2 regions of the Streptomyces sp. NPDC003027 genome follow, and region 2 is predicted to be linked to the other one. Evidence: riboswitches for the same ligand, from Rfam matches in the RefSeq annotation. Region 2 holds a riboswitch; the other holds the start of a gene.

Region 1 (11,719 bases), on a different contig from region 2:
CACCAGGAGCGGCTCGGGAAGACCTTCACCGAAGGCGATGTCGACATGGTGCTGATCGCCTTCGGTGTCCTCGGCGACCAGGCGCGCGACGAGTCCGACCCGCTCGCCGCCGTCCGGGTCGCCCAGACGAACTACACGGGCGCGGTCTCCGCGGGCCTCGTCTGCGCCCAGGCCCTCCAGGCGCAGGGGCACGGCTCGCTGGTGGTGCTCTCCTCGGTGGCCGGCGAACGGGCCCGGCGCGCCAACTTCATCTACGGCTCGTCCAAGGCCGGCCTCGACGCGTTCGCCCAGGGGCTCGGGGACGCGCTGCACGGGACCGGGGTGCACGTGATGGTCGTACGGCCCGGATTCGTCCGCTCGAAGATGACCGCCGGGCTCGACGAGGCACCGCTGGCGACCACTCCCGAGGCGGTCGCCACGGCGATCGAGCTGGGCCTGCGGCGCCGCTCGGAGACGGTGTGGGTACCGGGAGCGCTGCGCGCCGTGATGGCGGCACTGCGGCACGTGCCGAGGCCGCTGTTCCGCCGGCTCCCGGTCTGACGCGGGAGCGGGGGCCTGGGGTCTGCGGCCCCGCCGGGTCAGCCCGCCGCCGGGGTCGGGGTGTCGACCGGGGAGCCCTGGGCCGGGACGGCGGAGTGGGCGCGGCCGCCGCCGAACTCGTACTCCTTCAGCTTGCGCCACACCCCGTCCGCACCCTGCTCGTAGAGCGCGAAGGACGAGCAGGTCCACGCCGCCTCGAAGTCGGCCAGCTCTTCGTACGCCCGGTCCATCGCCTCTTCGGAGATGCCGTGCGCGACGGTCACGTGCGGGTGGTACGGGAACTGCAGCTCCCGCACCAGCGGGCCGGACGTGTCACGGACCCGCTGCTGGAGCCAGGCGCAGGCGGAGACGCCCTCGGCGAGCTGGACGTAGACCACCGGCGACAGCGGGCGGAACGTTCCCGTCCCGCTGAGCCGCATCGGGAAGGGGCGGACACCGGCGGCGATCTCCGTGAGGTGCAGCTCGATCGCGGGCAGGCGGGAGGCGTCCACCTCGGTCGGCGGAAGCAGGGTGACATGCGTGGGGATGCCGTGGGCGGCGGGATCCCCGAAGCCCGCGCGCAGCTCCTGGAGCAGGCTGCCGAAGGGCTCCGGGACCGCGATCGAAACGCCGAGCGTTACGGTCCCCACGTCTTCTCTCCTCACTCGTCCGTGCCGGTGGTGCAGCCGCCAGTGTGCGGCCTGCACCACCTCTGTGGCCAGGGTCCTCGGACCGGGTCGCCGGTCAGTGCTTCGCGGGCAGGAAACCCACCCGCTCGTACGTCTGCGCCAGGGTCTCCGCGGCGACCGCACGGGCCTTCTCCGCGCCCTTGGCCAGGATGGAGTCCAGCGTCTCGGGGTCGTCCAGATATTCCTGCGTACGGGCCCGGAACGGCGTGACGAAGTCCACCATGACCTCGGCCACGTCGGTCTTCAGCGCGCCGTACATCTTGCCCTCGTATCCCTGTTCCAGCTCGGCGACGGAGGTGCCGGTGAGGGTGGAGAGGATGGTGAGGAGGTTGGAGACGCCGGGCTTGTTCGCCGGGTCGAAGCGGATCACCGTGTCGGTGTCGGTGACCGCGCTCTTGACCTTCTTCGCGGTCGTCTTCGGCTCGTCGAGGAGGTTGATCAGACCCTTGGGCGTGGACGCCGACTTGCTCATCTTGATCGTCGGGTCCTGCAGGTCGTAGATCTTCGCCGTCTCCTTGAGGATGTACGGCGCCGGCACCGTGAAGGTCTCGCCGAAGCGGCCGTTGAACCGCTCCGCGAGGTCGCGCGTCAGCTCGATGTGCTGGCGCTGGTCCTCACCGACCGGGACCTCGTTGGCCTGGTAGAGCAGGATGTCGGCGACCTGGAGGATCGGGTACGTGAAGAGGCCGACGGTGGCCCGGTCGGCGCCCTGCTTGGCGGACTTGTCCTTGAACTGCGTCATGCGGGACGCCTCACCGAAGCCGGTGAGGCAGTTCATGACCCAGCCGAGCTGCGCGTGCTCGGGGACATGGCTCTGGACGAAGAGCGTGCAGCGCTCGGGGTCGAGGCCGGCGGCCAGCAGCTGGGCGGCGGCGAGCCGGGTGTTGGCACGCAGCTCGGCCGGGTCCTGCGGGACCGTGATCGCGTGCAGGTCCACCACCATGTAGAACGCGTCGTGGGACTCCTGCAGGGCGACCCACTGACGCACCGCGCCGAGGTAGTTGCCGAGATGGAACGAGCCTGCGGTGGGCTGGATTCCGGAGAGCACACGAGGACTGTCAGAGGCCATGCTCATCATTCTCTCAGGTGCCGGCGACAGCTCGGGAACGGATCCCGCCCGCTCCCGAGGGGCCCCCTCGTCACCGTACCGACTGAGACGAGGAACACAGGGAGCGGGCGGGCGGGCGGGTACGCGTCAGACCGGCAGGCCCGGCGCCGGGTGGGCAGCCATCAGGTCGGCGACCTCGGCGCGGATCCCGGCCAGGGAGTCCTCGTCCCCGGTCCGTGCCGCGGTGACGCCCCGGTCGATCCAGTCGGCGACCTGCGCCATGTGATCGGTGCCCAGACCGCGCGAGGTCAGGGACGGGGTGCCGATACGGACACCGGAGGGGTCGAAGGGCTTCCGGGTGTCGTAGGGGACGGTGTTGTGGTTGACGACGATCCCGGCCCGGTCGAGGGCCTTCGCGGCGACCTTGCCCGGGACCTCCTTCGGGGTGAGGTCCATCAGGATCAGATGGTTGTCGGTGCCGCCGGAGACCAGGTCGAAGCCGCGGGCGAGCAGCGCCTCGGCGAGGGCCCCGGCGTTGGCGACGACCGCGTGGGCGTAGTCGCGGAAGGAGGGCTGGGCCGCCTCGCGCAGGGCGACGGCGATGGCGGCGGTGGTCTGGTTGTGCGGGCCGCCCTGGAGGCCGGGGAAGACGGCCTTGTCCAGGGCCTTGGCGTGCTCCTCGCGGGACATCAGCATGGCGCCGCGCGGTCCGCGCAGCGTCTTGTGGGTGGTCGTGGAGATCACGTCGACGTGCGGCACCGGGGAGGGGTGGGCGCCGCCCGCGATCAGGCCGGCGATGTGGGCGATGTCGGCGACGAGGACGGCGCCGGCCTCGCGGGCGATCTCGCCGAAGGCGGCGAAGTCGATCGTGCGCGGCAGCGCGGTGCCGCCGCAGAAGATCACCTTCGGGCGCTCCTTGAGCGCGAGGTCGCGGACCTGGTCGAAGTCGATGAGCCCCGTGTCCTGGCGTACGCCGTACTGCACGCCCCGGAACCACTTGCCGGTCGCGGAGACGCCCCAGCCGTGGGTGAGGTGGCCGCCCATGGGCAGGGCCATGCCCATCACGGTGTCGCCGGGCTCGGCGAAGGCGAGGTAGACGGCGAGGTTGGCCGGGGAGCCGGAGTAGGGCTGGACGTTGGCGTGGTCGACGCCGAAGACGGCCTTGGCGCGCTCGACGGCGAGCGTCTCGATCCGGTCGATGTTCTGCTGGCCCTCGTAGTAGCGGCGGCCGGGGTAGCCCTCGCTGTACTTGTTCTGCAGGACGGTGCCGGAGGCTTCGAGCACGGCCTGGGAGACGTAGTTCTCGCTGGGGATCAGCCGCAGGGTCTCGGCCTGCAACCGCTCCTCGGCGCCGACGAGCGCGGCGAGTTCGGGATCGGCGGCGGACAGCGCGGGGTGGCGGTCGGGGTGGTTCACGGCGTTCCTCCGGGCGTTCGGCGGGTCCCGGGGCACTGCGTCGTGTCGCGGCACCACACGGGAAGGGGTCCCGTGGTGCCCAGGCGGGCGGCACCTCGTGCGGTCTGCCGCGCACGGCTCCCCCGGGGTCTTTTCCCCGTACGCCAGTCGCCGTGCGTGTTTCCAGCCTATCGGGCGAGCCGTCACCCGAGTTTGCTCGTCCGTCGTCCGAGCGACGATAGGAAAGGGGGCCACACCCACCCCCGGGCCGCAGGACGAACGGAGAACCCGTGTCGAGGACGCAAGACGCGATCGCTTCCGCGGAGGCGCGCAGCGCACACAACTACCACCCCCTGCCCGTCGTGGTCGCCTCGGCGGACGGGGCATGGATGACCGATGTCGAGGGGCGCCGCTATCTCGACATGCTCGCCGGGTATTCGGCGCTCAACTTCGGGCACGGCAACCGCCGGTTGCTCGACGCCGCGCGGGCCCAGCTGGAGCGCGTGACGCTCACGTCGCGGGCGTTCCACCACGACCGTTTCGCCGAGTTCTGCACGGCGCTCGCCGAGCTGTGCGGCAAGGAGATGGTCCTGCCGATGAACACGGGCGCGGAGGCGGTCGAGACGGCCGTGAAGACCGCGCGGAAGTGGGGGTACGAGGTCAAGGGCGTGCCGGACGGGCACGCGAAGATCGTGGTCGCGGCGAACAACTTCCACGGCCGTACGACGACCATCGTGAGCTTCTCCACGGACCACGAGGCGCGGGACCACTACGGCCCGTACACCCCGGGGTTCGAGATCGTTCCGTACGGCGATCTCACCGCGATGGAGGCCGCGGTCACCGAGAACACGGTCGCGGTGCTCCTGGAGCCGATCCAGGGCGAGGCCGGGGTGCTGGTGCCGCCGGCCGGTTATCTGCGCGGGGTACGGGAGTTGACCCGGGCGCGGAACGTGCTGTTCATGGCGGACGAGATCCAGTCGGGGCTCGGCCGGACCGGGAGGACGTTCGCGTGCGAGCACGAGGGCGTGGTGCCGGACGTGTACATCCTGGGCAAGGCGCTGGGCGGCGGTGTCGTCCCGGTCTCGGCGGTGGTGGCGGACCGCGACGTCCTCGGGGTGTTCCGGCCGGGTGAGCACGGCTCGACGTTCGGTGGCAACCCGCTGGCCTGCGCGGTGGCCCTGGAGGTGATCGCGATGCTGCGGACCGGCGAGTACCAGCAGCGCGCGACCGAGCTGGGCGAGCATCTCCACGCCGAGCTGGGGCTGCTGGTGGGCGGAGGAGCCGTGGAGCGGGTGCGCGGTCGCGGGCTGTGGGCGGGAGTGGACGTCGTCCCGTCCCGGGGCACGGGCCGGGAGATCTCGGAGAGGCTGATGGCCCGGGGCGTGCTGGTGAAGGACACGCACGGTTCGACGATCCGGATCGCTCCTCCGCTGGTGATCAGCAAGGAGGACCTGGACTGGGGTCTGGAGCAGCTTCGGACGGTCCTGTCGGACTGAGCGGAGCAGGCGGAGGGAGGGGCGCCGGGGCGGCTGTCACGTACAGCGCTCCGGCGGCCCGTCCCCCTCGCTTCTCACAGGATGACGTGCGGCAGGAAGCGGGCGTACTCGTCGGTGATCAGGCCCGCCGACTCCCGGATGCCGAGCCCGGCCGCCTCGTCCTCGACGACCCACGCGCCGAGCACGACCCGGTTGCCGTCGAAGTCGGGCAGGGGGCACAGCTCCTGGTAGCAGCAGGGCTCTTCGCGTACGACGGCCGGGGCGCCGGGCTCGTGGATGGTGACGCCCGCGCCCTCGCGGCCGAGGAGCGGCTTGGCGACGTAGCCGCCGTGGGCGGCGAGGTCGCGCGGGCCGTCCAAATAGGCGGGGAGCAGGTTCGGATGGCCGGGGTACAGCTCCCACAGGACCGCGAGCAGCGCCTTGTTGGACAGGAGCATCTTCCAGGCGGGCTCGATCCAGCAGGTGGTTCCGGTGCCGCCGCCGTTGTCGAGGGTGTCGAGGACGTAGGGGCCGAAGCGGTCCGTGGTCAGCCACTCCCACGGATAGAGCTTGAAGCAGCTGCGGATGAACCGCAGCCGGTCGTCCACGAACCGCCCGGAGAGGCGGTCCCAGCCGATGCGCTCGACCGACAGGGCCTCGGTGTCGAGTCCGGCCTGCTGGGCGGTCTCGCGCAGATACGCGACCGTCATCAGGTCCTCGCCGAGCTCGTCCCCGTCGGAGTGGACGAAATGGACCGGGCTGCCGGGCGGCAGCAGCGCCGCCTGCCGCTTCCAGGCGTCGACGAGCCGCTCGTGGAGGGAGTTCCACTGGTCCGCGCCGGGGAAGCGCTCCTCCATCCAGAACCACTGCGGGCTCGCCGCCTCGACGAGGGAGGTCGGGGTGTCGGCGTTGTACTCCAGCATCTTGGCCGGGCCCGTGCCGTCGTAGCGCAGGTCGAAGCGGCCGTAGAGGGAGGGGAGTTCGGCCCGGCGGCGCCAGGACTCGGCGACCAGGGGGACGAGCCGGGGATCGGTCAGGCCCAGCTCGGCGAAACGGTCCTTCTCCACGATGTGGGCGGCCGCCGCCAGACACATGGCGTGCAGCTCCTCGACGACCTCCTCCAGCGCCTCGACCTCGGGAAGGGTGAAGGAGTAGTACGCGCTCTCGTCCCAGTACGGGCGCAGCGAGCCGTCGGGGTATCGGGTCAGGGGGTAGACGAGTCCCTGCTCCTCCACGGTCCGCTGCCAGCCGGGACGGGGTTCGATGGTGTGCCGTTCCATGGGCGTGGGTCAGCCGCCGCCGGAACCGGAGCAGCCGAAGCCGCCGGTGTCGACGGCCGACTTGTCGAAGCTGCCGCCGCTGACCCTGTTGTCGCTGACGCTGCCGCCGTAGTAGTACGTGCCGCGCGTGGTGCTTCCGCCGCCGCTCTCGCACTCGTAACTGGGCAGCTTCTCCCGGCTCAGCGGGTCGACGCACCGCCTGTCCGGCTCGGAGCCGCAGGAGGTGATCGTCGCCGCGAGCACCCCCATACCGCCGAGCACCACGGTGCTCGACCTCAGTCTGCGCATGTCCGTCCTCCCCATCCCGTGGTCGCGACCGCACAGTGTAGGCCGAGGGGTGCGGGCGCTACGGCAGCACCCGGCACAGCGCCCGCAGCGCCCCCGCCCAGCCGCTGTCGGGAGGCGTCGCGTAGCCGACGACCAGGCCGTCGAGCGTCCTGGGCACATCGGGGTGGCGGAAGCGGTCGAGGCCGAGGACGGCGAGGCCGTGCCAGGCGGCGGAGCGCAGGACGTCGGGCTCGGTTCCAGGGCGGAGCCGCAGGACGGCGTGGAGACCGGCCGCGATGCCGCTCACCCGCGTGTCCGGGGAGTGCGCGGCCACCGCCGCCACCAGCTCGTCGCGCCGCCGCCGGTAGCGCAGCCGCATCGCCCGTACATGGCGGTCGTACGCGCCCGAGGCGAGGAACTCCGCGAACGTCAGCTGCTCCAGCGCGCTGGACATCCAGTCCACCGTCCCCTTGGCGGCGGCGACCTCGTCCACCAGGCTCTCCGGCAGCACCATCCAGGCCAGCCGAAGGCCGGGCGCCAGGGACTTGCTGGACGTCCCCAGGTAGACGACCCGCTCGGGGTCGAGGCCCTGGAGGGCGCCGACCGGCTGGCGGTCGTAGCGGAACTCGCCGTCGTAGTCGTCCTCCAGGACGAGGCCGCCCGAGGCGCGCGCCCAGTCGATGACGGCGGCCCGCCGGTCCGCGGGGAGGGCGCCGCCGAGCGGGAACTGGTGGGCGGCCGTCATCAGGACCGCGCCGACGTCCTTCATCCCGCCCAACTCCTCGGTGCGGGTGCCGAGTCCGTCGTAGGGCAACGGCCGGGGCCGCAGCCCCGCGCCGGTGAGCACGTCCCGGTGCACGGAGAGTCCGTACGACTCGACCGCCACCTCCCGCGCCTTCCCGCCGGGCCCTGAGGGCGCGGCGGGGCTCCCGGCCCGCAGCACCTGTGCCATCAGCATCAGCCCGTGCACGAACCCGGAGCAGATCACGATCCGCTCGGGCCGCGCGTACACGCCCCGCGCCCGGGCGAGGTACTCGGCCAGCACGGTGCGCAGTTCGATCCGGCCGCGCGGATCGCCGTAGCCGAACGCCTCGTGCGGCGCGGCCGTCAGGGCACGCCGCGACGCCTTGAGCCACTCGGCGCGGGGGAAGGACGCGAGATCGGGCATCCCGGGTCTCAGGTCGTACGCCGGGCGGGGGGTGACCGGGCGGGCCGGTGCCGGCCGCGTGCCCGGCCCGGCGGTCGGGCGGGGGGCGGCCCGGCGGGCGACGCGCGTTCCGGAGCCCTGCCGGGCGGTGAGCCAGCCCTCGGCGACCAGTTCGGCGTAGGCGTCGGCGACGGTGTTGCGGGCCACCCCGAGGTCGGCGGCGAGCGAACGCGACGACGGCAGCCGTACGCCCGCCTCCAGACGGCCGCTGCGGATCGCCTCCCGCAGGGCGTCCATCAGCCCCGTGCGCAGCTTCGGACCACGCAGCTCCAGATGGAGGTCGGCCCCGAAAGTGGCCCAGCCGTTTTCCATGGAAATGGACCATACTCCCGGGCCATCCGCCTCGTACGGTGATCACCATGACCACCATCCCGCAGAACGCCGCACCGACCGGACACGCCCACGAGCACGGCCCCCGCCTCCCCTTCGCCGAGCTGGTCCCGGACTTCCACCGGGCGATGGTCCGGCTGGAGGCCGCCGCCGCGAAGGATCTCGACCCCACCCTCTACCACCTGATCAAGCTCCGGGCCTCGCAGATCAACCACTGCGCCTTCTGCGTCGACATGCACGCCAAGGACGCGCTGGCGGAGGGCGAGTCGATCGAGCGGATCGTCCAGCTGTCCGCGTGGGAGGAGTCGCGCCACTTCTACACGGAGCGCGAACTCGCCGCCCTGGCGCTGACGGAGGCCGTCACCGTCCTCACCGACGGCTTCGTCCCCGACGAGGTGTACGCGAAGGCGGCCGCCCACTTCGACGAGACGGAACTCGCCCGGGTCATCGCCGCGATCACCGTCATCAACGCCTGGAACAGGATCGGCGTCACCACCCGCATGACGCCGGGCCATTACGTCGCCGGGCAGTACCGGAAATGAGCGCCGGGCGAACGCGCAGCGCCCCCGGCCCTGAAGGACCGGGGGCGCTGCGTCGCGCTCAGTGCGCCGAGTCGGTGCGCCGGGCTCAGATGAGGCCGAGCTCGCGGACCGCGTCGCGCTCCTCGGCCAGCTCCTGGACCGAGGCGTCGATGCGGGTGCGGGAGAACTCGTTGATGTCCAGGCCCTGGACGATCTCGTACGTGCCGTCCTTGCAGGTGACGGGGAAGGACGAGATCAGGCCCTCCGGGACGCCGTACGAGCCGTCCGACGGGATGCCCATGGAGGTCCAGTCGCCCTCGGCGGTGCCGTTGACCCACGTGTGGACGTGGTCGATGGCGGCGTTCGCGGCCGAGGCGGCCGAGGACGCGCCACGGGCCTCGATGATCGCGGCGCCGCGCTTGGCGACGGTCGGGATGAAGGTGTCGGCCAGCCACTGCTCGTCGTTGACGACCTCGGCGGCGTTCTTGCCGGCGATCTCCGCGTGGAAGATGTCCGGGTACTGGGTCGCCGAGTGGTTGCCCCAGATGGTGAGGCGCTTGATGTCGGTGACCGGCGCGCCGGTCTTCTTGGCCAGCTGCGAGATCGCGCGGTTGTGGTCCAGGCGGGTCATCGCGGTGAAGCGCTCGGCCGGCACGTCCGGGGCGGCGGCCTGGGCGATCAGGGCGTTGGTGTTGGCCGGGTTGCCGACGACGAGGACCTTGATGTCGTCCGCGGCGTTGTCGTTGATGGCCTTGCCCTGCGGCTTGAAGATGCCGCCGTTGGCCTCCAGCAGGTCGCCGCGCTCCATGCCCTTGGTGCGGGGGCGGGCGCCGACGAGGAGGGCGACGTTGGCGCCGTCGAAGGCGACGTTCGGGTCGTCGGTGATCTCGATGCCGCGCAGCAGCGGGAAGGCGCAGTCGTCGAGCTCCATGGCGGTGCCCTCGGCGGCCTTGAGGCCCTGCGGAATCTCGAGGAGGCGCAGCTTGACCGGCACGTCCGCGCCGAGCAGGTGGCCGGAGGCGATGCGGAAGAGCAGCGCGTAGCCGATCTGGCCGGCCGCGCCGGTCACGGTGACATTCACGGGAGTGCGGGTCATGGCGATCTCCGTAAGACAGCTGGCGGTGGGGGTCCCTGCCCCTGATGCTGGACGTCTCTTGATCGATCGGTGTCTCGATGTGAAGAGATATCCAGCGGTCAGGCTATCCGACCCGGGGCCGGTCGAACCCCCACCCCCTTGTGGTCCGGCTCACTGCCGCCCGACTGCCCTCCCGCGCGCCCCTCGCAAGTACCGGAATGGTCACCTCCGTGCCACAGGCCGCTGACGCCCCTTGAAGCACTGTTGTCGCGTCCATGACCCTGAATACCGACGGCGCCCGTCCTCCCTCGGGGGAGAGGACGGGCGCCGTCGTCCGTTCCGGACCGGGGGCCGGTGCCTACGTGATCGTGAGGTGGAGGACGTCCTCCAGGAACGGGATCCGCAGCCAGGGGGCCGGTTGCACCATGAGCGCGAGCAGCACGATGAGGGCGCCCATCAACCCGTACGTGATCATGTCGGTGAAGCGCGACCGTACGGCGAGCATGCCCACCGAGGGCAGCGCGCGGCGCAGTCCGGCGCCGGTGAGCAGGGCGACGCCGACCAGGAGCGTGCCCACCCGGAACGACTGCGGGAACAGGTCGGTCCCGACGACGAGCAGGCCGAGGGCGGCCAGCCCGAGGACCGTGAGCAGCGGCCACTGCCGGGCCGGCGCGGGGGCGTCCCCGGGCGCGGCGCGCCCGCCGCCCTCCGGCCGCGCGGTGTCGGTGGTCATGGTGGGCGGCCGCCGCGTCCGCGCGGAGGCCACGCCTCCGCCGGCCTGCGCCTCGGCGCCACCGGTGCCTGCGAGGCCGGTCCCTTCGGCACGGGGCGCCTTGGTGCCGGGCTTCGCGGCGGCGGGCTTCGCGGCGCCGGGCTTCGCGGCGGCGGGCTTCCCCGTGCCGGGCACCTCGGGTCCGGCCCCGGCCCCGTCCGAAGCGGGCGTACCGGCGGCCATCGTCAGAGCGCCGCGGCCGCGCGCTCGGCGGCCTCGACGACGTTGACCAGGAGCTGCGCCCGGGTCATCGGCCCCACACCACCCGGGTTCGGGGAGATCCAGCCGGCGACCTCGGCGACCCCGGGGTGCACATCGCCGACGATCTTGCCCTCCCCGTCGCGCGAGACGCCGACGTCGAGCACGGCCGCGCCCGGCTTCACGTCCTCCGGCTTGATCAGGTGCCCCACACCGGCGGCCGCGATGACGATGTCGGCCCGGCGCAGGTGCGCGGCGAGGTCCTTCGTCCCCGTGTGGCACTGCGTCACGGTCGCGTTCTCCGAGCGGCGGGTCAGCAGCAGCGGCATCGGGCGGCCGATCGTCACTCCGCGTCCGACCACCACGACCTCGGCGCCCTTGATCTCCACACCGTGCCGGCGCAGCAGCGTGATGATGCCGTTCGGCGTGCACGGGAGCGGCGCGGGCTCGTTCAGTACGAGACGGCCGAGGTTCATCGGGTGCAGACCGTCCGCGTCCTTGGCCGGGTCCATCAGCTCCAGGACGCGGTTCTCGTCGATGCCCTTGGGCAGCGGGAGTTGGACGATGTACCCCGTGCACGCGGGGTCCTCGTTGAGCTCCCGTACGACCGCCTCGATCTCCTCCTGGGTCGCGGTGGCGGGCAGTTCACGCTGGATGGAGGCGATGCCGACCTGCGCGCAGTCGCGGTGCTTGCCGGCGACGTACTTCTGGCTGCCCGGGTCGTCGCCGACCAGGATCGTGCCGAGGCCGGGCGTGACGCCCTTCTCCTTCAGCACCGCCACGCGGGTGGTGAGATCGGACTTGATCGCGGCTGCGGTGGCCTTGCCATCGAGAATCTGGGCGCTCATACGGCCATCCTCCCGGATGGACCCCGCCTTGTTCCAATTCGCCGGTGCCGGACCACCGGCGCGCGGATCCCGAGTTGCACTTGCACAACGCCCGC
Region 2 (11,719 bases):
CCCCGAGCACTGCCTTGGTCCGTGTCGTCATGGTCCGACGCCTCCTTCTCGGGCCCGCCGCGCGGAGCGGTCAGGCCGCCGTACGGAGCGGCTCGCCGACCTCGTGCAGATGGCCGAGCGCCTGCCGGTAGGACTCGACGAATCCCGTCTCCGTGTAGGGGATACCCAGTGTGCGGCAGTGCGCACGCACGAGGGGCTGGGCGAGCCGCAGATGCGGCCTGGGCATGCTGGGGAAGAGGTGGTGCTCGATCTGGTAGTTCAGTCCCCCGAGGAACCAGTCGGTCAGGGCTCCGCCCCGGATGTTGCGGGAGGTGAGCACCTGGCGGCGCAGGTGGCCCCAGCCGGCTCCGTCCGGGTGGGCGTCGGGCATCTCCATGCCCTTGTGGTTGGGGGCGAAGGCCATGCCCAGGTGGAGCCCGAGGAGCATCTGGTGGATCAGGGCGAAGACCAGCGCCTGGCCGGGGGTGAGGGTGGAGAGCAGGAGGGCCGCGTAGCCGGTGACATGGGAGAGGAGCAGGGCCCCCTCGACGAACCGCTCCCGCCGGGCCCGGAACGGCCCTTCGGTGGAGAAGAGGGCCTGGAACCCGTACACCTTGAGGGCGATGCCCTCCAAAGTCGTCAGCGGGAAGAACAGCCAGGCCTGGTGGCGGGTGAGCCACCCGCGCAGTCCCCTGCGGCCCTCGGCCTGATGCGGGGCGAAGACGAGGATGTCGGCGGCGACGTCCGGGTCCTTGTCGAGGTGGTTGGGGTGGGCGTGGTGACGGTTGTGCTTGTCGTCCCACCATTCCCGGCTCATGCCGAGCAGGAGGTTGGCGTGGACGAGCTGGACGGTCCGGCCGAGGCGGCGGTGGCCGGTGATCTGGGCGTGCCCCGCGTCGTGTCCGACGAAGGCGATCCGGGCGGAGAGCACGGCGAGCGGGGCGGCGAGGAGCAGCGCCCACCAGGAGGGGCCGAGCAGGACCAGGCCCGCGACGACGGCGGCGAGTCCGAGGAGGTTGACGACGATGCCGCGGGCGTACCAGCCGGCCCGTCGTTCGAGCAGCCCTCGCTCCTTCACGGCGCGCAGCAGCGGCGTGAACTCGCTGCCGCCTCCTCTTGCGGCGGTCGTGCTCCGATCGGGCGCCGTGAGCGTGGCGGTGGCCTGGGGCATGGAGGTCTCCGGTGTCCGTGGGCGGGGTTCGGCGCCTGCCGCGCCGGCTCCCTCGAACGTACGGAACGGTGATCGTCCTCAGCCATGGCGTCCTCCCCCGGGATCCCGGGGGGCTGCCCCGGGGGCGGGGGTGGGGCTGACTCCACCTCTCGCCGCCAGGGGCAGCAGGGGTGAGTCAGGTCACGGGGATGGGCCGCCCGTCGTGGCGGGGCGTTCGGGTACCCTCGGCCGCTCGGCCCCCGCTAGTCAAATTTGAGGAATGCGTTGTCGCTGCCGCAGAGCCCCGATGAACTCGCCCGCCGCTCCGCCCTGTTCCTGCCCTCCGACCCTCCCCGCGCCGGCCGGGTCGCCTTCTGGTCGCCTGGCGGTGAGGCGCTCGCGACCGCCGGGCGGACGCCGGTGGACGGCGGACCGTCCGCGCCGGCGGCCGAGGGAACGGGCGTGGCCGGCGAGCTGACGATGGTGGCGGACGACCTCCGTCCGCACACCGTGCCCGCGCTGTTCCTGCCCGTACGGGACGCCCTGCCGATCCTCGCTCGTGCCCGGTTCTCCGACGAGGCCCCGGCCGCGACGGCGTTCTGGGGCGCCGCCGCCCTCCTCGCCCTGCACCTCGTGGCCCGGGGGCTGCTCCTGCCCGGCCTCACCGGCACGGACCGGGACGCCTGGCGGGCGGGACCGCTCGGCCCGGAGGAACTGACCGCGCTGCGGACCCTCGCCGCCTCCATGCCGCCGGCCGCCCATGCCGTACCGCTGCCGGGGGCGGCGGCCGACGGCGAGCTCCTCCTTCCCGAACCCGAGGGCCTGCTGCGGGCGTTCGTCGACGCGGTGGCGGACGGGCTGCCGCGCACTCCGGCCGCCCCGATCGCGGCGGGTGGGCCCGCCTTCGCCGGCGAGGAGCCCCGGGAGCTGCCCGGCCTCCGAGCCTGGGCGGCGGACGTGGCGGCCGGTCACGACGCCGGAGTACGCCTCTCGCTGCGCGTCGAACTGCCCGGGCTCACCGAGCTGGAGGCTCCCTCCTTCCGGGCGGTCCTGCAGATGCACAGCGCCGCCGACCCGGCACTCGTCGCGGACGCGGCCGACGTCTGGGCGGGATCGGGACCGACCGCGGCGGCGTTCGGGCCCCGGGCCCGGATGGACGCCCTGCTCGCGTTGCGCCGTGCCGCCCGGGCGTGGGCGCCGCTGACCCCGCTGCTCTCGGCGGCCGTCCCGGACGCGGTGGAGCTGGCCGACGAGGAGATCACCGAGCTTCTCGGTCCGGCGGTACGGGCGCTCCAGGCGACGGGCGTCCAGGTCCACTGGCCACGCGAACTGGCCCAGCGCCTCACGGCCCAGGCCGTGATCGGCCCGCCGAGCGAGCCGCCGTACGGACCGCCGGGTACGGACGGTGCTCCGGCCCGCCTCACCGGTCTCACAGGTCTCACCGGTCCCACCGCGGACGGGGCCACCGACGGCGATGGCGCCGGTGCCGGCCCCTCCCGGTCCTCCGCTCTGCCCTCCTTCCTCTCCGCCGACGCCCTGCTCGCCTTCAACTGGCGTTTCGCCGTGGGCGACCAGGAACTCACCCGCGCCGAACTGGACCGGCTGGCCGAGGCGGGCCGTCCGGTGGTCCGGCTGCGGGACCAGTGGGTGCTGATCGACCCGGCCGAGGTGCGCCGTGCCCGCGCCTCCGCGGACCGCGAGCTCACCCCCGTCGACGCACTCGGTGCCGTACTCACCGGCACCACCGAGGTCGACGGGCGCCGCGTCGAGGTCCGGGCGACCGGATGGCTGGAACAGCTGCGCGCCCGGCTCGCCGACCCCGAGGGCGGTCCGCAGGAGGTCGCCCAGCCCGCCGCGCTCGCCGCGACACTCCGCGACTACCAGCTGCGCGGCCTCAACTGGCTGCACCGTATGACCTCGCTCGGGCTCGGCGGCTGCCTCGCCGACGACATGGGCCTGGGCAAGACCATCACCCTGATCGCGCTCCATCTGCACCGGCAGACCGAGCCGTCGGCGGCCGGCCCGACGCTGGTCGTCTGCCCGACGTCCCTGATGGGCAACTGGCAGCGCGAGATCGAGAAGTTCGCGCCGGGCACGCCCGTGCGCCGCTTCCACGGGACCACGCGCGGCCTGGAGGACCTGGCCGAGAACGCGTTCGTCCTCACCACGTACGGCACCATGCGGCTCGACACCGAGAAACTCGCCGGCCGCTCCTGGGGCATGGTCGTCGCGGACGAGGCGCAGCACGTGAAGAACCCGTACTCGGCCACGGCGAGGCAGCTGCGCACCATCGGGGCGAAGGCGCGCGTGGCCCTGTCCGGCACCCCGGTCGAGAACAACCTCTCCGAGCTGTGGGCCATCCTCGACTGGACGACGCCCGGTCTCCTCGGCCGGCTCGGCACCTTCCGCTCCCGGTACGCCGCGGCCGTCGAGGGCGGCGAGGACCCGGCCGCGGCCGAGCGGCTCGCCGCCCTGGTCCGTCCGTTCCTGCTGCGCCGCCGCAAGTCGGACCCGGGCATCGCGCCGGAGCTGCCGCCGAAGACCGAGACCGACCGTGCCGTCTTTCTGACGACGGAACAGGCGGGCCTCTACGAGGCGGTCGTGCGGGAGACCCTCGCGGCGATCGCCGAGGCCGACGGCATGGAGCGCCGCGGTCTCGTGGTGAAGCTGCTGACGGGGCTCAAGCAGATCTGCAACCATCCCGCCCAGTATCTGAAGGAGGAGCGCCCCCGGATCGACGGCCGTTCGGGGAAGCTGGAGCTCCTGGACGAGCTGCTCGACACCATCCTCGCCGAGGGCGCGAGCGTGCTGGTCTTCACGCAGTACGTCCGGATGGCGCGGTTGCTCGAACAGCATCTCGCGGCGCGGGGCGTGCCGACACAGTTCCTCCACGGTGGCACGCCGATCGCCGAGCGCGAGGCGATGGTCGCCCGCTTCCAGGCCGGTGAGGTGCCCGTCTTCCTCCTCTCGCTGAAGGCCGCGGGCACCGGACTCAACCTGACCCGGGCCGGTCATGTCGTGCACTACGACCGCTGGTGGAACCCGGCCGTGGAGGCGCAGGCGACCGACCGCGCGTACCGCATCGGCCAGACCCAGCCCGTCCAGGTCCACCGGCTCATCGCCGAGGGCACGGTGGAGGACCGCATCGCCGACATGCTCGTGCGCAAGCGGGCGCTGGCCGACGCCGTCCTCGGTTCGGGCGAGGCGGCGCTGACCGAACTGACGGACGCCGAGCTGGCGAACCTGGTCGAGCTTCGAGGAGAGGGACGATGAGCGGATACGAGACCGGCGGCGAGGAGCGGACGTTCACGGCGCTGCCGCCCGCCCCGGGCGGTGGTGCCTTCGCCCGGACCTGGTGGGGCCGGGCATGGCTGAAGGCCCTGGAGGACACGGCTCTCGACAACCAGCAGCTGAAGCGGGGGCGGCGGCACGCGCGCGAGGGCGCGGTGGGCGCGGTGTCGGTGCGGCCCGGCCGTATCACGGCCGTCGTCAAGGACCCTGACGGCACCTCGTACCGCAGCGATGTGCTCCTGCAGGAACTGTCGGCGGACGAGTGGGACCGGCTGCTGGACCTGGCGGTGGACAGCGCCGGCCATATCGCGGCGCTGCTCGACCGCGAGATGCCGCCGCACCTGGTGGAGGACGCGGCGGCCGCGGGGCTCGAACTGCTGCCGGGCATCGGTGATCTCGACCCCGAGTGCAGCTGTGAGGCGTGGGACCACTGCCCGCACACGGCGGCACTCTGCTATCAGGTGGCGCGGCTGCTGGACGAGGATCCGTTCGTCCTGCTGCTGATGCGGGGCCGCGGGGAGCGGACGGTCCTCGGGGAGCTTCAGGAGCGCAGCGCGTCACGGGCCGCGCCTCCCGCCGCGGCGCCGCGGGAGGCCGCTGCCGAAGGGGTGCCGGCGCGGGAGGCGTTCGCGGCGCGGGACATCCTGCCGCCGCTGCCCGCTGCGCCCGAGCTGCCCGCGGCGCCGGGCGAGCCGCCGTCCCTGGACACGGAGACGTCCCCGGAGCCGGGCCTCGACCCGGCGGCGCTGGAGTTCCTGGCGGCGGACGCCGCCGACCGGGCGAACCGGATGCTGGCGGAGGCTCTCGCCCACGGCCTCGGATCCGGCGGGGAACGAGCGGCACAGGAGCACGATCTGTCGGTGGGTCAGGACGCGGTTCGGCTGGCCGCCGGTGCTCCGGCGGCGCGGATCGTGGAGCGGCTCGCCTCGGGGTCGGGGCGCCGGCGTGCGGAGCTGGACCTGGCCACGCGCGCGTGGCGGTGCGGGGGCGCGGCCGCCCTGGCCGTGTTGGAGGAGGAGTCGACGCCGGGGCCCGAACTCCTGGCGCGGGCCAAGGCGCGGCTCGCGGAGGCCTGGGAGGACGGTGAGCGGCCCGTGCTGCGCGCGGCGGGGGCGGGTCGCTGGACGGTCGTCGGGGCGGAGGCGCAGCTGCGGCTCGGCGGGGACGGCCGCTGGTGGCCGTATCGCAAGGAGCGCGGTCAGTGGGCGCCCGCGGGCCCGGCGGACCAGGGCCCGGCGGCGGCGCTCGCGGCCCTGTCGGCGGCGGGCGAGGACTGAGCGCCGCGCACACGGGCCGGTAGGACGGGGCAAGGCCGGGCGGGCGGCGGGTCAGTGGAGCGGGGCGGTGAGTTTCCGCCCCGCCTCGCCGCGACCGGTGGGCGTGGCGAGGCTGCAGGCCACCGCGTCGGAGCCGAGGAGGTAGCTGGTGCGGTACGGGTACTGGACGAAGGTGGTCCAGCGGGTGCCGCGCGGCTGTTCCGCCGCCTTGCGGCGCAGCGGCCCCCGGCACAGGCCGGTGGCCGCGTCCCGGACGTCCTGGTCGGTGGGATGGTCGCCGGTCAGCCGCAGCACGGTGACGAGCTGGGCGTCATGGGGCCGGTGGCAGGCGCGTCGGACGACCGTGCCGGGCGCGGCCCGGTCGATGTCGAAGCACTCCCCCGCCCGGAGCCGGTGGTAGGGAAGGGCGGACGGCGGCGGCGCCGGGCGGCGCGGGGGGCGCGCGGACCGCGACGGGGTGGGAGCCGACGAGGGCCGGCGGGTGGCGATCCCTCCCTGGGGGGCGGGGTGTCGACCGACCGTCCGGGGGGTCCGGGTGCCGGACGCGGCCCGGTCGGACGTCGGCCCGGTTCCGAGCGGTGGCGCCTCCCCGTCGCCGTCACCGCCGCCTGTCAGCGCGGCCGCCACCAGGGCGGCCGCGAGGAGGAGCAGGACCGGCACGAGGAGGTGCCGCGGGAGCGGCGACGGTCGCCGGAGTGCGGGGCCATGTGACCAGGGTCACCTCTGGACGGCCGGTCCGGCCACTGTGCGGGCGACGTGCGGCACGTCTCGCACAGAACCGTGACAATCGCTCCATGGAGCGGCCGTTGGAGACCGGCCGGGGGTCAGAGACCCAGTCGGCGCTCGGCCGCCTCGACCGTCTGGGCGAGGAGCACGGCGATCGTCATCGGTCCCACGCCGCCCGGGACCGGGGTGATCAGGGAGGCCCGTTCCGCCGCCGAGGCGAAGTCGACGTCGCCGACGTTGCCCGGGTTGTAGCCGGCGTCGATGACGACGGCGCCGGGCTTGATGTCCTCGCCCTTGATGAAGTTCGGCCTGCCGACCGCCGCGACCAGGATGTCCGCCTCCCGGACGACGGAGGACAGCTCGGTCGTCCGCGAGTGGCAGTACGTGACGGTGGCGTCGCGGCCGAGCAGCAGCAGGCCGGCGGGCTTGCCGAGGATCGCGGAGCGGCCGACGACCACGGCCCGCTTGCCGCTGAGCCCGACCTCGTAGGCGTCGAGCAGGCGCATGATTCCGCCGGGGGTGCAGGAGACGAAGCCGGGCAGTCCGAAGCCCATCGCGGCGAACGAGGCCATGGTCACCCCGTCGACGTCCTTCTCGGGGGCGATCGCCTCGAAGGCGGCGCGCTCGTCGATGTGCGGGCCGACGGGGTGCTGGAGCAGGATGCCGTGGACGTCGGGGTCGTCGGAGAGCGCGGTGATGGCGGCGACGAGCTCGGCGGTCGTGGTGGTGGCGGGCAACTCGACGTGGCGGGAACGGATTCCGGCCTTCGCGCAGCGGTTCCGCTTCATCTTCACGTACGTCACGGAGGCCGGGTCCGCGCCGACGAGCACGGTGGCGAGACAGGGGGTGACACCGGTGCGGCGGGTGATCTCGGCGGCGCGGGCGGCGGCCTCGTCGACGGTGCGACGGGCGAGCGCGGTGCCGTCCATGAGGGTGGCGGGGCCGTGGGAGGCGAGGCTGGTGGGGGCGCTGACGGACATGGGCCGCTCCTGGGCGTCGTCGAGGACAGGTGATCGCCCAGGCGCACGGCAGCGTCGGAGCCGCGCGGACGCGTGGTCTCCACGGGACCGCTCCCCGGTGGTGATCCACCTCAAGCGCCAGTCACGGCCCGGGGCCACTCTACGGGAGGGCCCGGAGCGGCGTCCGGGGCGGGCACCGGGGGAGACGCCGACGGGGCCGGCCGGTCGGCCGTGTCGATCGGTCGGCCCTGTCCGGTGGGCGGCCGGTCGTGCCCGCTCCGTCGGTGCACCGGCCGGTCGTGCCCGCCCGGTCGCGTCAGCCGATCGCGTTCAGCCGGGTGTGGGCGACCCGCAGCTTCGACTGGCCGTGCGGCAGCCGTTCCCAGTCGTCCATGACGTGGGCGACGAGCCCGTGCTTCTCCGCGAGCGCCACCAGCGTCTGGGTGCGGTAGTAGAAGTCCTCACCGAGCACCTGGTGTTCGCTCGTCTCGGTGCGGTCGTACGTGAAGTCGAAGAAGCCGCCGGGAGCGAGCACCCGCCCCACGTGCGCCAGGCATTCGTCGATGACCTCCAGCGGCGAGTGCGAGAAGACGCTGTGCGCGTGGATCACCGTGAACCACCCGTCGGGCAGGAAGTCCAGGGTCAGGTCGTCGACGGGGGTCAGGTGGGGCAGCTTGTCCTGGAGGCCGTAGCGGACGACGGTCTTCTTGGCCTCGATGAGGATGTCGGGCGAGATGTCGATGCCGTAGTAGTGGCCGGGTTCGAGGTGGGAGATGAACCGCCAGCCGGCGCGCAGGTTGCCGCACCCGATCTCCAGCATCCGGTCCTCCGGCTTCAGACCATGCCCGACCAGATAGTCGTACTGCATCTGTCCGATGGCGAGCCAGCGGTCGTGCGACGGCACGCCCCCGACGGCCGCCTCGGGGCTCCTCGCGGTGTCGGAGGCCATCACCGCCCGGTAGTACGCCACATGGCTGCCCCGGTGGCGCAGGCGCAGCCAGGTGTTTCGGCCCGCCCGGCGCAGGTAGGGGACGACACGCTGTGGATGCCGCAGCGCGTAGCGCACTTTGTGCCCCAGTCGGGAGCGGTTCGTCGCCAGGCGGGAGGCATGCGGGTTACTCATGACGGTCTCCGTGGATCCGATGGCCCCCTGTCGCGGATCGTAGCCCGCGGGCAGCGGCACGGCGCCTCGAAACCTCTCCCTCCGCTCGTCCCGTCACGTCCGTTGGGCCGACTGCCTCGTCGCGTGGTGGCGCCGTCCGGCCCGCCGCAGCATGGGGAGACGGACCGAGGGCCGTGACGTCACGCGGGCACTGTTGAGGGAGGTCAGGCATGCGAGATTCCGGGTTGATGTCCGGCTCCCCGAGCGGCTTGCCGTCCGGCCGGAGCGACGAGCCGGGAGACGGCGGACCGCGCCGCGGTGCCCACGGCGGCCGGGCGCGTGCCCGCCGGATGGCGGGGCCGGCGGCGGTCGCCGCGGCATTCACCGTGGCCCAGCTGGTTCTCGCGGTACCGGGTGTGGGTCTGGGGTGGGACGAGACCGTGTACGTCAGCCAGGTCAGCGACCAGGCGCCCGCGGCGTTCTTCAGCGCTCCCCGCGCCCGGGGCATCACCTTCCTCGTCGCACCTGTCACGGCGGTGACCGCCTCCACGGTGGCGCTCCGCGTCTACCTGGCTCTTCTGTCCGGCGCCGGCCTGTTCCTGGCGCTGTGGGCGTGGCGGCGGCTGCTGCCCCCCGCCGTGCTCGCCGTCGCCGGGGCGTTGTTCGCGAGCCTGTGGGTCACCCTGTTCTACGGGCCGCAGGTGATGCCGAACCTGTGGGTGGCCCTGGCAGCGCTCGCCGCCGTCGGCTGCTTCCTGCGCGCCGTGCGGTTTCCCGGCGACAGGTGGGCACTCCCCGGGCTGGGGGCCGGGGTGGCGTTCGCGGCGCTCATGCGCCCCACCGACGCGGTGTGGCTGGTGCTGCCGCTCACCGGGGCGGCCCTGCTCCTGCTGGGGCGACGTCGGCGCGGCTGGCCGCTGCTGCTCGTGCCGGCCGCCGGCGCGGCGCTCGGCGGCGCGGTGTGGGTGGTCGAGGCGTACACGCGGTACGGAGGCCTGGGAGCGAGACTGCGGCGCGCGAGTGAGATCCAGGGCCATCTGGGTTGGCACATGGCCGTCGACGACCACCTGCGCGCGCTGGGGGGCCGTACCCTCTGCCGGCCCTGTGACGTCCCGTGGGCGTACCCGGTCGCGTCCCTCTGGCTGCTGGCGCTGCCCCTGCTGGTCGCGGCCGGAGTCCTGGCCGCCCGGCGTACACGGCATCGCAGGGAGATCGTCGTGGCCACCGCGGCGGGCGCGTCCCTGGCGGTGCCCTATCTGTTCACCGTCGACTACGCCGCTCCCCGCTTCCTTCTTCCGGCGTACGCCCTCCTGGTGCTGCCCGTGGCGCTGGCCATCGTCCGCGCCTGCCGCTCGGAGACCCGGTGGCGTCCGTCCGTCGTCATCCTCGTCGCCGTGGCCGTCACCGCCCACCTCGCCGTCCAGTACCAACTGCTCGACGGAGTCGTCAACCGGGTGCGGCGCGACACGGTCGCCTTCGCCGACGTCGCGAGGGAGCTGCGCGCGGAGGGCGTGCGGCCGCCCTGCGTGGTCACCGGCGAAGAGTCCATCCGCGCCGCCTTCCGCGCCGGCTGCGCCTCCCGGCAGCCCACCGGCCACGACGCCAGCATCACGCCCGCCGCCCTCGCCTCCGCCGCGCTCCGCCGCCCGGTCGTCGTTCTGCTCTCGGGCGACCGGCAACCGCCGTCGTACGCCCGGCACTGGCGCGTACTCCATCTGCCGGACCTTCGCGCACGGACGGACTACCGGGCCTACCTCTCCCCCACGGCGATCCCGGCGGGCCCTTCGTCACCGCGGAACAGCGACGAGCGTTAGGCCCGGCCCGGCCCCGCGGCGCGGCTCGGTCGAACCGAACCGCGCACGAGGTGACGGATCGCGGTCACGGAACCCAGTGGTTGCCGGAAGCCGTGATCATGACTTGGAGCTGGATGCTCGCCGCGAAGTAGCTGCCGGTCTGGATCGGCGTGGCGAGCATCTTGTTCCACAGGGCGTCGAGCCACGCCTGACTGGCCGGGTCGGTCATCGCCGCGAGGGTGAAGGGGGCGAAGAACGCCGCGCTGCCGTACGTCTGGATCGGCGTGCCGTCCAGCCCGTACCCGACGACGATCTTGTTCGGGTCCCCGCCGGTCCTGGTCTTGATCCAGCTGTTGAGCTTGCGCGCGGCGGCCAGGGACTTGGCGTCACCGCTGGTCACCGCGTCATCGGCGATGCGCCACGGGGTGCGGCAGGCGTTCCACCAGAACTTTCCGTCGTTCGGGTCCTCCAGGACCTGGCCCGGGGCGGGCTTCGGGGTGGTGTCGGTGTTCACGACGAAGTCGGGCAGCAGTCCCGTGTGCGGCGCGTACGTCGACTGGAGGCCGGCGATCTGGTTCTGATGGGCGGTGCGGACGGTGTCCCAGGTCGCGTCGCCGGTCGCGGTGCGGAAGGCGCGGAAGTGGTCGATCATCCAGTCGGAGGTGCGGGTGATGTAGTAGTACTGATCGCCGGAGCTGCTCCAGTCGCCCAGCTTCAGCAGGTGGGTGGCCGGGTTGAGCTCGTCCTTCTTGATCGCGTTGATGTGCTTGATCGCGAGGTCTTTGTAGTTGTACGTACCCGAGCTGCCCCACTGCTTGTCGGCGAGCAGCAGCCCGTAGGCCACGTCCATGTCGCCGTCCGTCGCGGCGTCCCCGCCGTTGACGCTCTCGCAGTTCACGTCCTGTTCGGCCGCGAGCAGATTCGGGTTGATGGCCGAGGGGTGGTCGATCTTCCACTTGACCAGACCGTCGAAGATCTTCTTCGCGTCCGGGTCGGCACCCGCCATGGTGGCGGCGATCACCATGCCGTAGCCCTGGGCCTCGGCGACGTACGGGTGATCGGCGTCCGGGGAGATGACCTGGTACCAGCCGTTGCCGCAGTTCTGCCGGACGAAGGCGGACTTCCAGCTGTTGTAGTAGTCGACGACCTTCTGGTCGAGCGCGGCCTGTGTGCCGGACGGCTTGAGCGTGCCCGCCGCGTACGGCTTGAGGTGGCTGCCGAACGGGACGGCCGGGCCGGTCCCGCCGGTGACCGGGGAGCCGTAGACCTCGAACTCCCAGAGGGAGTAGCCGTAGGGGGTGCCGCGCTGCGTGCCGTACATACGGACGTACCGACCGGTGCCCGTCACCGACAGGTCGTCGATCGCGCCGTCTCCGGCGGTCGTGCTGTAGACGTCCGTCCAGGTCGAGCCGTCCGCCGAGGTCTGGATCCGGTACGTCTTG

The links. A riboswitch is a leader RNA that binds a small molecule or an ion and turns the genes downstream of it on or off. The one in region 2 is predicted to bind ZMP and ZTP.
Region 1: linked by a shared signal. The riboswitch ahead of ACWDX6_RS03055 (serine hydroxymethyltransferase) and the one ahead of ACWDX6_RS15330 (bifunctional 5,10-methylenetetrahydrofolate dehydrogenase/5,10-methenyltetrahydrofolate cyclohydrolase) in region 2 are both predicted to bind ZMP and ZTP.

The regions. Positions count from the first base shown of each region.
Region 1 covers NZ_JBSFTU010000002.1:271,997-283,715, forward strand. The annotation lists gene ACWDX6_RS03040 (decaprenylphospho-beta-D-erythro-pentofuranosid-2-ulose 2-reductase) at 1-540, shown strand, start outside; gene ACWDX6_RS03045 (2'-5' RNA ligase family protein) at 579-1,169, opposite strand; gene trpS (tryptophan--tRNA ligase) at 1,264-2,277, opposite strand; gene ACWDX6_RS03055 (serine hydroxymethyltransferase) at 2,404-3,672, opposite strand; ZMP/ZTP riboswitch at 3,743-3,833, opposite strand; gene rocD (ornithine--oxo-acid transaminase) at 3,942-5,147, shown strand; gene ACWDX6_RS03065 (glutathionylspermidine synthase family protein) at 5,222-6,406, opposite strand; gene ACWDX6_RS03070 (hypothetical protein) at 6,416-6,694, opposite strand; gene pdxR (MocR-like pyridoxine biosynthesis transcription factor PdxR) at 6,753-8,192, opposite strand; gene ACWDX6_RS03080 (carboxymuconolactone decarboxylase family protein) at 8,240-8,752, shown strand; gene ACWDX6_RS03085 (malate dehydrogenase) at 8,838-9,827, opposite strand; gene ACWDX6_RS03090 (DUF3017 domain-containing protein) at 10,165-10,761, opposite strand; gene ACWDX6_RS03095 (bifunctional methylenetetrahydrofolate dehydrogenase/methenyltetrahydrofolate cyclohydrolase) at 10,764-11,624, opposite strand.
Region 2 covers NZ_JBSFTU010000018.1:37,685-49,403, reverse strand. The annotation lists gene ACWDX6_RS15355 (hypothetical protein) at 1-31, opposite strand, end outside; gene ACWDX6_RS15350 (fatty acid desaturase family protein) at 71-1,150, opposite strand; gene ACWDX6_RS15345 (DEAD/DEAH box helicase) at 1,415-4,402, shown strand; gene ACWDX6_RS15340 (SWIM zinc finger family protein) at 4,399-5,697, shown strand; gene ACWDX6_RS15335 (hypothetical protein) at 5,749-6,357, opposite strand; gene ACWDX6_RS15330 (bifunctional 5,10-methylenetetrahydrofolate dehydrogenase/5,10-methenyltetrahydrofolate cyclohydrolase) at 6,522-7,403, opposite strand; ZMP/ZTP riboswitch at 7,432-7,538, opposite strand; gene ACWDX6_RS15325 (class I SAM-dependent methyltransferase) at 7,699-8,505, opposite strand; gene ACWDX6_RS15320 (hypothetical protein) at 8,715-10,298, shown strand; gene ACWDX6_RS15315 (glycosyl hydrolase family 8) at 10,363-11,719, opposite strand, start outside.